Regions from separate parts of the Pedococcus sp. P2_F6 genome, predicted to be linked through region 2. Evidence: predicted binding sites of a transcription regulator. Region 2 holds the regulator's gene; the other holds the start of a gene.
What was found. Region 2 encodes LexA, which represses DNA repair genes until DNA is damaged. Its sites were predicted from a motif close to TCGAACANNTGTTCGA; they were not measured.
Positions count from the first base shown of each region.

Region 1: AC1DWP_RS03485 (HNH endonuclease signature motif containing protein) is a predicted target of LexA. The motif match lies at 2,472-2,487, and genes of this name have one in related genera.

Region 1 covers NZ_JBFUEZ010000001.1:728,450-734,455, reverse strand. Annotated here, with positions in the region: gene AC1DWP_RS03490 (trypsin-like serine peptidase) at 1-897, opposite strand, end outside; gene AC1DWP_RS03485 (HNH endonuclease signature motif containing protein) at 1,118-2,464, opposite strand; gene AC1DWP_RS03480 (FMN reductase) at 2,649-3,296, opposite strand; gene AC1DWP_RS03475 (LLM class flavin-dependent oxidoreductase) at 3,293-4,447, opposite strand; gene AC1DWP_RS03470 (CapA family protein) at 4,547-5,701, opposite strand; gene AC1DWP_RS03465 (chorismate-binding protein) at 5,737-6,006, shown strand, end outside.
Region 2 covers NZ_JBFUEZ010000005.1:9,627-15,632, forward strand. Annotated here, with positions in the region: gene AC1DWP_RS15170 (winged helix DNA-binding domain-containing protein) at 1-764, shown strand, start outside; gene AC1DWP_RS15175 (LysM peptidoglycan-binding domain-containing protein) at 1,215-1,613, opposite strand; gene lexA (transcriptional repressor LexA) at 1,869-2,594, shown strand; gene AC1DWP_RS15185 (hypothetical protein) at 2,806-3,018, shown strand; gene AC1DWP_RS15190 (DUF4259 domain-containing protein) at 2,994-3,407, opposite strand; gene AC1DWP_RS15195 (N-acetyltransferase family protein) at 3,477-4,016, opposite strand; gene AC1DWP_RS15200 (class I SAM-dependent methyltransferase) at 4,035-4,712, shown strand; gene AC1DWP_RS15205 (NAD-dependent protein deacetylase) at 4,719-5,579, opposite strand; gene AC1DWP_RS15210 (patatin-like phospholipase family protein) at 5,599-6,006, opposite strand, start outside.

The sequences.
Region 1 (6,006 bases), on a different contig from region 2:
AGGGGTGTCGGCGTCGGCGAGGTTGCCGTCGAGGTCGACGAACTGGCCTTCGGTGTTGCGCTGCTGCTCGCTGGCGTGATGGAGGCCGATGAGCTCCCAGCTGTCACTGAGCAGGGGAGCCCCGGATGAGCCGGGTTCGGTGTCGGCGTCGTAGAGCAGGTACTTGGGGTTCTCCACCCCTTGGCCGTCGACGAGGGGACCGCTGAAGGTGTTGTTGCGCAGGGTGACTTCGCGGTGCCGCCCCTGGGGGTGCTGGATGACGTTGACCGGCTGGCCCTTCACGATCTTGCCCACCCCGCCGTGCATGGCGATGTAGCCGAACGTCTCGCCCGGGGGCTTGTCCGCGACCGGGGCCACGGCGACCAGGGTGAAGTCCAGGTCGTCGGCGGGGCTGGTGACGAAGCACCGCTCGGGCTGGAGGGCCACCTTCGTGGGCTGGCTCGCGCCGTCCTCGTCCTCGACGTAGCGGAACCAGGCAATGGTGTCCGCCGCGGTCTCGGCCGAGTCGAGGACGTGGTGGTTGGTCATCAAGACCCATGGCGAGACGAGGAAACCGGTGCCCATCTCCATGGCGGTGGTGAGCTTCGCGACGGCTTCGGCACGCTTCGCGCCCGCGCCCAGCCACCACCCCGGCAGGAAGTCGGCGTTCTTGAAGATCCGCTCGAGGGTCTCGTCGACGACGGTCGGCGATGCGTTGCCGGCCACCGGTGCGCCCTGCCGCCTGGCATACGCGACCTTGCGGGCCAACGGCTCGGTCCGCCACGCATCCCGTTTCGCCGACCGCACTGCCTCGATCTGCTCGACCGTGGCCGGCCCGGGCGTGAACGTGGGTTCAGGCAGGGCAGCCGTAGGGTCTGCCCCTTGCGCTGGGTCGGGCAGGGCACTCATGATCGCCATCGCGGCACGCCTCCGTGGTCGTCCTTGCTGCTGGTCGGAGGGGCTTCCCTGCAGATGCCTCAGTATGGGCGCGATGTCGCCCGCTGGGCATCAGCAAGATGACGTAGGGGCGATCGGGCAACGCGCCGCACGAGTCGGACCGCGCGGAGGTCGTCAGCCCGCAGGGACGGCGCGCAGGCGGGTTCGTGGCGGCAGGTCGCGGTCCGGCGGCACCTCGATGTCAGCCCAGCGGGCGCGTTCGCCCGTGGGTGGTTGGTAGGCCGCGTGCCCCAGCCAGGTGCCCGGCGGCTCGCCACCGGCTGGTGTGACCAGTTCTGCGTGGGAGGGGGGGCCGCACCGGGAGCCCGTAGCGGTTGGTCACCGCCAGGCCGTCGGGTCGGGTGGGGTCGCCGCTGATCGTGACGTCGCCACGGTCGATGGCGTCGTGGTGGAACGGGCAGAGACTGACCTGGTTATCGACGTCGGTCGCGCCGCCCGATGCCCACTCCTCGAGGTGGTGGATCTCGACGAACCGGGTGGCCGTGCAGCCCGGGAAGCGGCAGCCGCGGTCGCGGTCCTCGATGAGCCGACGCGACCGACTCGGCAGGATCCGCATGGCGCGGCCCACGCTGACCGGCCGGCCATCGGTCTCCCAGACCGGCTGGACCATGCCGTCGGAGAGGAAGCGGCTCAGGAGTCGCTGCGGGATCGCTCCGCCGCCGTTGATCCAGGCGCCATCGGTCGACAGGTGCAGATAGACCCGGTAGTGACTGGACCGGCTGGTCGACGTCACGGTCGACAGCGCCCGGTGGGCGATCTCTTCGAGGGCATCGGCGTACGTGGGACGGTCCGCCCTGGAATCGTGCACCAGCGGGACGACGGACGCCCCCTCGCCACCACTGGAGCCCTGCCCGCTCTTCGTGTCTTCGGGCGGTGCCGCGCCAGTCTGGGCGATGAACAGCGCGTCCTTGGCTTCCTTGAGTGCCTGCTCGACCAGGGCTCCGATGGGAGCCGGTGCGCTGTAGCGCAGCTGGAACCGGCCGTCGCGGTCGAAGTGCATGGACAGCTCAGGACGCGCGCAGGCTCGACGTTCCGCGTGGCCCTGTGCGACGGAGGCGTCTGTCGGCGAGCTCGGCTCGTTGGGCTCCGCCGGGTCACTGTCGCCAGGAGGAACGGTGAACGCGTGTCGCGAGACTGCTCGCCGCAGCTGCGGCACCGTCATGTGCACCGCCAGCTCACCGACCGACCGCTGGTGCGACGCGGGCACGTGGTGGGCGACGACAGCGGCCTGGTCCAGCGACAGGGCACCTGTCGCGACCGACCTGGCCATCGTCGGGAGCTCAGCTCGCCGCCGCGCCACCGCGACCACGTCTCGCGCGTGCGCCGGCGACAGCCCTGCCCGCACGACCAAGTAGTGCTCGGGGGAGCGGAACCCGCCGTCGCCCCAGTGGTCGCCCTCGATGAGCTCGGCCGCGACGTCGACCAGCTCCGCGTGGGCGCGGTTCAACCGGCCGGCCACGGTCGCGGTGCGCGCCCAGAGGTCGCGCTGGACCTCGTCACGCTGCTCGGCAATCGGGCTGATCGACATGTCGCAATCGTACAGGTGTTCGAGCTCCTTCGCAAGCGCCGTAACTGGGAAATTGGTTGCAGCGCAATGGAATTCATCGCAATGGGACTGTCGGTGCCACGTGCTAGGTGAGGTTGGTGCCGTGGTTCGGGAGTCTGCCGACGGAGGCGGTGATGACGTCAATGCCGTCGGCTCCTAGCGCGTCTCAGCCGGCGAGCAGCTCCTCGAACGGCACCGGATCGGCGAACTCGTCGACCCGAGCGGCCCTTGACGCCGACCCAGGCGCCGCGCCGCCGGTGACGAGGTCGGCGAGCTCGCCCGCGGCGACGGTGATGCGGCTCGACAAGCCGGCATCCACGGTGCCGCCCGTGCCCCAGTCCTCAGAGGCCGCGAAGACGCCTGTCGGCACCGTGACCGCCTTGAGGTAGGAGAACATCGGTCGCATGGCGTGCTCGAGCACCAGGGAGTGGCGGGCCGTGCCGGCGGTCGCCGCCATGAGCACCGGGGTGCCGCGCAGGGCCGAGTCGTCCAGGACATCCACGAACGTCTTGAACAGTCCGCTGTAGGACGCCTGGAACACCGGCGTCACGGCGATCACCGCATCAGCGTCGCGGACGGCGTCCAGGGCCAGGCGTAGGCCGCCGGTGGCGAAGCCGGTCAGCAGGGTGTTGGCGAGGTCGTGGGCGTGCTCGCGCAGGTCGACGAAGGTCACCTCCGCCTCGTCGCCGCGTTCGAGCAAGGCGTCCTGGGTGGCGGTGGCCAGCCGCTCGGCGAGCAGTCTCGTGGTGCTGGGCTGGCCCAGCCCGGCCTGCACGACGACGATCTGCCGGGCACTCGTCTGCTGGGAGCTCATCGGGTGACCTCCAGGTCCTGCGTGGCGGGAGTGGTGGCGGAAGTGGTGGCGTGCGTGGCGGGGCGCTCGGTGGCGTGCCTGGTCGCCGCGGCCAGTCGGCTGGCGTGAGTGGGGGCGTCCGGAACGTGGGCCGGCTTGCGCGCAGCCGCGATCTTCCGCAGCTCGGGCACGACCTGGGTGCCCAGGATCTCCACCTGCTCCATCACCGTCCGGTGCGGCAGCCCTGCGTGGTCGAGCAGGAACAGCTGGCGCTGGTAGTCGCCGACGGAGTCGGCCATCGCGGCATACCGCTCGATCACCTGGTCGGGCGAACCCACGGTGAGGGGCGTCTCCCGGCTGAAGTCCTCCAGGGACGGTCCGTGACCGTAGACGGGTGCGTTGTCGAAGTAGGGGCGGAACTCGCGCACCGCGTCCTGGCTGTTGGCTCGCATGAACACCTGCCCGCCGAGCCCGACGATGGCCTGGTCCGCGGAGCCGTGGCCGTAGTGCTCGAACCTGCGACGGTAGAGCGCCACCATCTGCCGGGTGTGGCTCATCGGCCAGAAGATGTTGTTGTGGAAGAAGCCGTCGCCGTAGTAGGCCGCCTGCTCCGCGATCTCAGTGCTGCGGATCGAGCCGTGCCACACGAACGGGGGTATGCCGTCGAGCGGGCGTGGCGTGGCGGTGAAGGACTGCAGGGGCGTGCGGTGCTTGCCCTCCCACGTCACGACGTCCTCGGTCCAGAGGCGGCGCAGCAACGCGTAGTTCTCGATGGCCAGCGGGATGCCGTCGCGGATGTCCTTGCCGAACCACGGGTAGACGGGGCCGGTGTTGCCGCGGCCCATCATCAGGTCCACGCGGCCGTCGGCGAGGTGCTGGAGGGTCGCGTAGTCCTCCGCGATCTTCACCGGGTCGTTCGTCGTGATGAGAGTCGTCGAGGTGGACAGCAGGAGCTTGTCGGTCTGCGCCGCGATGAAGCCGAGCGTGGTGGTGGGGGAGCTGGGCACGAACGGAGGGTTGTGGTGCTCACCGGTGGCAAAGACGTCCAGCCCGACCTGCTCGACCTGGCGTGCGAGCTCCACGGTGTTCTTGATCCGCTGGTGCTCGCTGATGGTCGTGCCGGTGGTCGGATCCATGGTCACGTCACCGACGGTGAAGATTCCGAACTGCATCGGGCTCGCGCTCCTCGTGAGGTAGGTGGATAAGTAGTTGCGAATTCAACTACATGAACCGCGAGCCGCCGGGTTTCATTCCGGGCGCAGGCGCCTGGGTCACTCCGGCGTGGCATCCAGACGCGCGCACGCGCCGGCCTGCTGCCAGAGCCTGAGCAACCGGGCGCTGCTCGCAGCGTCGGGCTCGCGCGGTATGCCGTCCGCGCCGATCAGCATGGGGGTCCAGACGGCCTTGCGCACCGCACTCGACCTGCCGCGCTCGGTGCCGCGGGCGGCATCGACGTCGATCGACAGCGTCAGCACCCCTGAGCGGGCGTCCGGCTCGCGGCTGCGCCACCAGACGAAGTTCCCGAACCCGTAGTCGACGTACGCGCGCCCCAGCCAGCCCGCCCCGTTGACGCGGTGCGAGTGTCCGCCCACGACGATGTCGGCCCCGGCGCCCTCGAGCGCCTCGGCGGTCTGGACGGACAGCCGGTCGGGGCACGCCTGGTAGTCCAGACCCCAGTGCAGGAAGACGACGACGAGGTCGTACTTCGCGGCCGCGGCCGACACAGCCGACCGGAGCCGGTCCACCGGACTCGCACTGGCGATCCCGCCCTTGCCCGGACCCGCCGAGTAGCGCGCGAGCGTCATCTCGAAGACCTCGGAGGCACCGAACACCGCGACTCGGAGCCCCTTGGCCCGCAGGATCGCGGGGGCGAAGGCCTCCTCCTGGTCCTTGCCGATGCCGACGATCGGGACGGGACTCGACTTCTTGGCCGCCAGGGTGTCCACGAGTCCCACGGGCCCGTAGTCCACTCCGTGGTTGTTGGCCATGCTCACGGCATCGATCCCGGCGCTCTTGATCGTGTCGAGCGCCGACGCCGGAGCGCGGAAGTGGAACTCCTTGCCGATCTTGGTGCCGCGCTCGGTGATCGCCGTCTCGAGGTTGACCATGGCCAGGTCCGCTGCACCGAGCGAGGTCTGCAGCTCGTCCAGTCCGTGGGGGTCGCGGGCGAGCGGGGCCAGGTAGTCCTCGAAGTGGACGTCCCCGGCGAACGCCATCGTCAGGGTGCCCGCGTCCGAGGTGGGGAGCGTGGTCGTCGTGGGCGGGGCCGGTGTCGTCACTGGAGTCCCACCGGCCGTCGTCGAGGTACTCGCGGGCGGCCGGGTGCTCGCAGGACGAGGGGGTGGTGCACCGTCGCAGGCGGTCGCGGCCAGCGCCACGGCCAGGGCCGCGACGGGGGCGGCCACACCTGGGGAGAGAGGGCGCATGATCGGTGAGTCTAGGTCGGCCTAGGATCGCCATCGTGGAGGCGGCGACGGGGCACGCACGGTTCGGCGACCTGTACGCCACCCGCCCCGTCGAGGTGCGTCACGACCTGGCGTCCCTGGAGTCGGGGTTCTGGGCCGTCGTCGCCGAGTTCGAGGGCGACGTCACCGCCGTCCGCTTCGCCGACGTCACCCGGTATGCCGCGCCCCCGACACCCGCGAGCTGGTCGCCTCTCGAAGGGGAGTGGGAGAGCAGCCTGGACCGGGCGGCATACCTCGACGGGGTCGCGGAGATCCGGGAGCGGATC
Region 2 (6,006 bases):
CGATGAAGGGTGTCCACCACTCCTACGCCCTCGTCGACGAGGTCATTGCGCCGACACCCGAACGCAGCCGGGACGAGGCTGTCGTGGAGCTGGTCCGACGGTTCTTCAGCGGCCACGGGCCGGCCTCGGTCAAGGACTTCACCCGGTGGGCCACCATGACGGTCAGCGACACCAAGGCAGCGCTCGCACAGCTCGGCGACCACCTGGAGGAAGTGGAGGTCGACGGCATCCCGCACTGGTTCGACCCGACGCAGGTGCGCCGGGTCAGTCGAGGCGCCCCGGCGGCATACCTCTTCCCGACCTATGACGAGGCGGTGCTGACCTATCCGCAGGTGAACTTCTCAGCGCTGCCCGGCCACCCCTATGCCGAACACACCGACCCGTTCTGGGCGAGCGTGGTGCTCGACGGCACCAACGTCGGGCTCTGGAAACGGACCGTGCGACCCGACGCCGTGCAGGTCGAGGTGCACCTCGCTCCTGAGGTCTCGACTCGAGGACGCACCCAGGTCAGGGTGGCGGCCCAGCGCCTCGCTGGCTTCCTTGGGCGCGACCTGTCCCTGGTCGAGAACGAAGGCACCCCGCACCTCTGGGGCGGCGAGCTCGGCCACCCAGCACGCAGGCCGAAGCGGGAGGCGTCGGTGATGCAGCCGACTGAGCCGGCATCGAGCGTGCAGGTGCGGTTGTCGCCCGCCAGCTTGCCGCCGCCCGAGCTCACGCCCGGCAGGGTCGAGTCGATGACCCACCAGTCCCCGAAGGTCCGGTAGCCGCCGCCTTCTGGGAGCACGTTCGGGTTCTGGAACGCGGGGAGGGTGATGAAGGCCTGATATCCGACCGTCACCGTCGCCGTGCCACAGGTGAGCTGCTTGACCCCGCTGAAGACGAGCTGGTTGTGGGTCCGCAGGTCGGCGGCGTTCTCGAGGTCGGTGACCTGGGTGCATGCCGAGAGCGGACCAGTCGCGGCCGTGATGTCGCTGGGTCCGTCCACGAACTGGGTGTCGACGGTGAACGAGGTGGGAGTTCCCGCCGCGGCGATGGCCGGGAGCACCGAGAAGGTCACTGCTCCGGCAGCTGCGGCCAGGGCGGCCGCCATCCGTGTGGTGGTGTGCATGCCGACCACGGTCCTACGAGGTTCGCGCCCAGCGCATCGTGGTTATCGCGTAGCGCGAAATGCGTAGGGCACTCGACCGGCGCGCTCAGTCGGCAGCTGGCGGGTCTCAGCCGACGGCGGGGATGAGCAGCGTCTGACCGGCGTGGACGTTGCTGTCGGTCAGGTCGTTGGCGACCTGGATCTGGGCGACCGCCTCGGCCATGGACAGCTGCGGGAGCTGCTCGACCGCGATCTGCGACAGGGTCTGACCGGACTGCACCGTGGTGGAGTGGTCGATCACGGTGGCGGACGCGCCACCGGAGAACACGGCGATCGCCAGGGCCACGGCCGTCACCACGACGGTGAGCGTGATCGCGAGCCGGGCTGCACGGGTCAGGCGCAGCGGGGCGGCGGGAGCGACGGCGACCTCTGGGCCGGTGGGCACCGAGACCAGGCGGGGGCGAGCCGGGCGAACGGGGACCCGCACCGGTGCGGGGGCGACGTCCCAAGCGACTGCTGCACTCATCAGGTCCTCCATCGTGACGTGCTCTGCTGCGTTCCTCGAACGGGTGTGCGAAGAACTGCTTGACTGATTTCTAGCACGCATGTTCGAATCAATCAAGACACGCGTCGAACACATGTTTGGCACAGGCGTTCGAAGGCCATACGCTGTGTTCATGCCGCTAGCACATCAGAGGGCACTGACAACGGCTCCGCGAGCACCCGGCATACGGCACCTGACCTGCACCTGCACCCGAAACTGCTCAAGTGAGGAAGCGGCATGAGCGACGACAACGTCAAGGAACTGCCCGACCGCGATCGCGGTGACGGGCTCACCGTCCGGCAGCGACGGGTGCTCGAGGTGATCCGCAACTCGGTCGACCGGCGCGGCTACCCGCCGAGCCTGCGCGAGATCGGCGAGGCGGTCGGCCTCACCTCCCCCAGCTCGGTCGCCCACCAGCTCTCCACCCTCGAGCGCAAGGGCTTCCTGCGCCGCGACCCCAACCGGCCGCGCGCCATCGAGGTGGTCTCCCCCGACTCCCCCGCCGACATGCGGGGCTACCGCGGCGGCGCCTCCGCCGAGGACGAGACGGCGACCTACGACGAGACCGGGTCCGGCGACCAGCGCCCGGCTGCGACCTACGTGCCCGTGCTCGGGCGCATCGCCGCCGGTGTGCCCATCCTCGCCGAGGAAACCGTCGAGGACGTCTTCCCTCTCCCCCGGCAGATCGTCGGCGAGGGCCAGCTGTTCCTCCTCCAGGTCGTCGGCGACTCGATGATCGAAGCCGCGATCTGCGACGGCGACTGGGTCGTCGTCCGCCAGCAGCCCACGGCCGACAACGGAGACATCGTCGCGGCGATGCTCGACAACGAGGCCACCGTCAAGACCTTCAAGCGCAAGGACGGCAAGGTGTGGCTGATGCCGCACAACGCCGCCTTCGACCCCATCGACGGAGACCACGCCACGATCCTCGGCAAGGTCACGGCGGTGCTTCGTCGGGTCTGAGCTCGACGCTCAGGTCCGGCGACGTGTGCCGCGGAGCGCCTCGTGCGCTCCGCGGCACACGTGCGTGCAGGCGCGTCGTGGGGCCGGCACGAGTCGACCCATCATCCGTTCGGCTGATGGCTCATTCGCCCGAATGGACTGAAGCGGACCTCGCGGGCCCGTGTGCGTCACGTGCCCCGTAACAGGCGACTCGCACGTGCGTTCTCTACACATGGAGGCCCAACCCGACCCCGATCTCACCGACCAGGTGCTGGGGTCCGAGATCGAACTGCTCGCGGACCTGATCGACGCCGCGAGCCACGCCTGCTCGCAGCTGAACCTGGACCAGATCGACGCGGCTCTCGGGATCTGTCGGGCACAGGGTCAGCTCCCCGCCCAGTCCCCCGCCCATTCCCCCGCTCAGTCACCCAGCGCGTCGAGGTAGTGCGTGATCTTGGTGGCGAAGCGTTCGCCGCCGTCACCCTCGGCCCACAGCTCCCACAGCTCGTTGTCGTCTGACTGCATCGCCCGGTGCAGTGCCCGGGTGGCGAGCTCCTCCAGCTGTTCGTCCACCTCGATGGGTTCCTCGTCGACCCACCAGGGCACATTGCGTTCGCCCACGACGGATTCGAAGTCGTCGCAGGCAGCCACGAGCACCGCTGCGGCCACCGCCTGCGACATGGTCGGCGCCTCGATGTACCCCCGCGCGCGGACCACTTGGTCGAGGGCCGCCTCGACCCGCTTGCGTCGCACGTCCTGCTCGGACTCCTCGAGCTCGTCGAGCAGGTCGAGTGCGTCGTCGTTCTCGAACGGCCCGGCTCCGGTGGCGCCCATCTCCCAACCTCCACAGCGTGCGAACGATGCTCCTTCGAGGGTGCCAAGAGACGCAGCGACACGCCAGTCCTACTCGTGCGGAGTCATCCGTTGGTACCAGGCCGTGTCGACGTAACGACCGAACTTGTGTCCGACCTCGTGAAGCACTCCCACCCGCTCGAAGCCGCACGCGACGTGCAGCGCCACGCTGGCGTCGTTCGGTAGGGCGATCACGGCCACCTGGGTGTGCACCTCAGGTGCGGCGTCCAGCCGCGCCAGCAGCGCGGCATACAAGGTCCGTCCGAGGCCGAGACCGCGCGCGCCCTCCGCGAGGTAGACCGACACCTCCTTGGTGCCGTCGTAGGCCGGCCGCGGGCGAAAGGCACCGGAGAACGCGTACCCGAGCAGCTGCTCGTCCGCGCAGGCGACGAGGACGACGTTGCCGACGTTGCCGGCACCGGTGGCGGCGAGCTTCTCACCGAGGTATGCCGCGCCGCGGGGTTCGGTGTCGAAGGTCGCCACCGAGGTGCGGACCTGCTCGTCGTAGACGGCGGCCATCGCGGGGAGGTCCGCCGGCGTCGCGTCACGGACGACGATTGCGCGGCCGCTGTCCGGGGCAATGCTGCTCATATCGGCGATGCTAGGGGGATGAGCGACGAGCACGGCCACCGCCACGACCACAGCCACGGGACGCACGACTCGGCTGAGGCTTCGAAGCTGCCCGACCCCGACCGCGGTGGGCCGACGGACCGACAGGCCTTGTGGGACGAGCGGTATGCCGCCCACGAGCACGTCTGGAGCGCGACGCCCAACGCCGAGGTGGAAAGGATCGTGGGCGCCTGGCCGCCCGGTCGCGCCCTCGACCTCGGCGCCGGCGAGGGCCGACACGCCGTGTGGCTGGCCTCGAAGGGCTGGCGGGTCACGGCGGTCGACTTCTCGGCGGTGGGGCTGGCCAAGGGCGAGAAGGAGGCCTCCAGTCGCGGGCTCCGGATCGACTGGGTGGTGGCGGACGCCCGGTCCTGGCACCCGGCGCCCCTATTCCTCTTCGACCTCGTCCTCGTGTCGTACCTCCACCTGCCCTCCGACGTGGTCTCCCGCACCCGGACGTGGCTGACGCCGGGCGGTGCGCTGGTGGTCGTCGGCCACGGCCTGCGCAACCTCACCGAAGGGGTCGGCGGCCCGTCCGACCCGGCGCTGCTGCACACACCCGAGCAGCTGCGGGCGGCGGCCGGGGACCTGGACGTCGAGCGCTGCGAGGAGTACGTGCGGCCCACCGAGCAGGGCGACGCGATCGACGTGGTGCTGATAGCCCGGCGACCGGCGTGAGGTTCGTCAGGCGGCCAGCCGGCTGAGCAGTTCCTCGAGGGTCGGGGCGAGGGGCGCGTCGAGCTGCACGGTGGCCTCGCCGTCGCCTCGGGTTGGTCCGCGGGTGATGATCGCGACCGGGATGTCGAGCGCTGCCGCACGGCGGACGAACCGATAGCCGCTCATGACCTTGAGGCTGGAGCCCAGGACGACCAGCGCGCTGGCCTGCTCCGTGAGGCGAAAACACTTCTCCACCAACGGTTTCGGCACGGACTCGCCGAAGAACACGACGTCTGGCTTGAGCGTGTCGTGACCGCAGACCAGGCACAGGGGTGTGCGGAAGGCGGCCACGTCGAGGTCGTTGAGGACGATGTCGCCGTCCGGACGGATCTCGTCGCTGGTCACCGTGTAGGTGGGATTGGCCTCGCGCATCCGGTCGTCGAGGTCCCAGCGGGAGGTGCGGTCGCCACAGGTCAGGCAGACGACCCGCGCCAGTGACCCGTGCAGCTCCTCGACGTCGGTGGCGCCGGCGCGCTGGTGCAGGCCGTCGACGTTCTGGGTGATGACCGGGCCGACAAGCCCGCGGCCCTGGAGCCTCGCCACGGCCTCGTGGCCCGAGTTGGGCTCGGCCCGGTTGAACCGCTGCCACCCCACATAGCTGCGCGCCCAGTAGCGCTGCCTCGCCTCGGAGGACCCCAGGAACTCGGCGTACTGCATGGGGGTCACGCGGCGCGTGCCGTCAGGGCCCCGGTAGTCGGGGATGCCCGAGTCGGTCGAGATGCCGGCGCCGGTCAGGACGAGGACGTTGCCGCGCTCCAGCAGGGCGGCGACCGCGGCCAGCTCGTCGGCCGCGGGCGCCTGTTCGGTCACGGCGGCGGTCTGCGTCACGCGGCAAGGGTACGTCGGGTCAGGACCTGCCGAGGAGTCGGCGCTTCGCCGAGTCGACCAGGGCAGCACTCGCCACCTGGGGATCGGCCACCTCGTCGTGCGGCGGAACGGCCGGGGTGTCGCGGGTGACGAGCTCTGGGGAGTGCGCCCGGACCTGGGCGTCGGCCACGAGGTAGCCGTGGCGTTCGAGGATCTGCTGCTCCGCTGGGCTGAAGGCATCGAGGTCGGTGCGGACGGCGTTGACCAGCTCGGTCGTCTCGCGGGGGTAGGAGCCGTCGACGACCGTGTCGAGCGCCCACGACGTGCCGCGGAGGACGCCTCGCGCATAGCTGGCCTGGAGCCACCGACTGCGGACCGACTGCCCGCCGTTGGTGGCGATGCCGAGGATGCGCAGCGTCCGGCCGACGACGGTCCGCTCCGTGCGCGC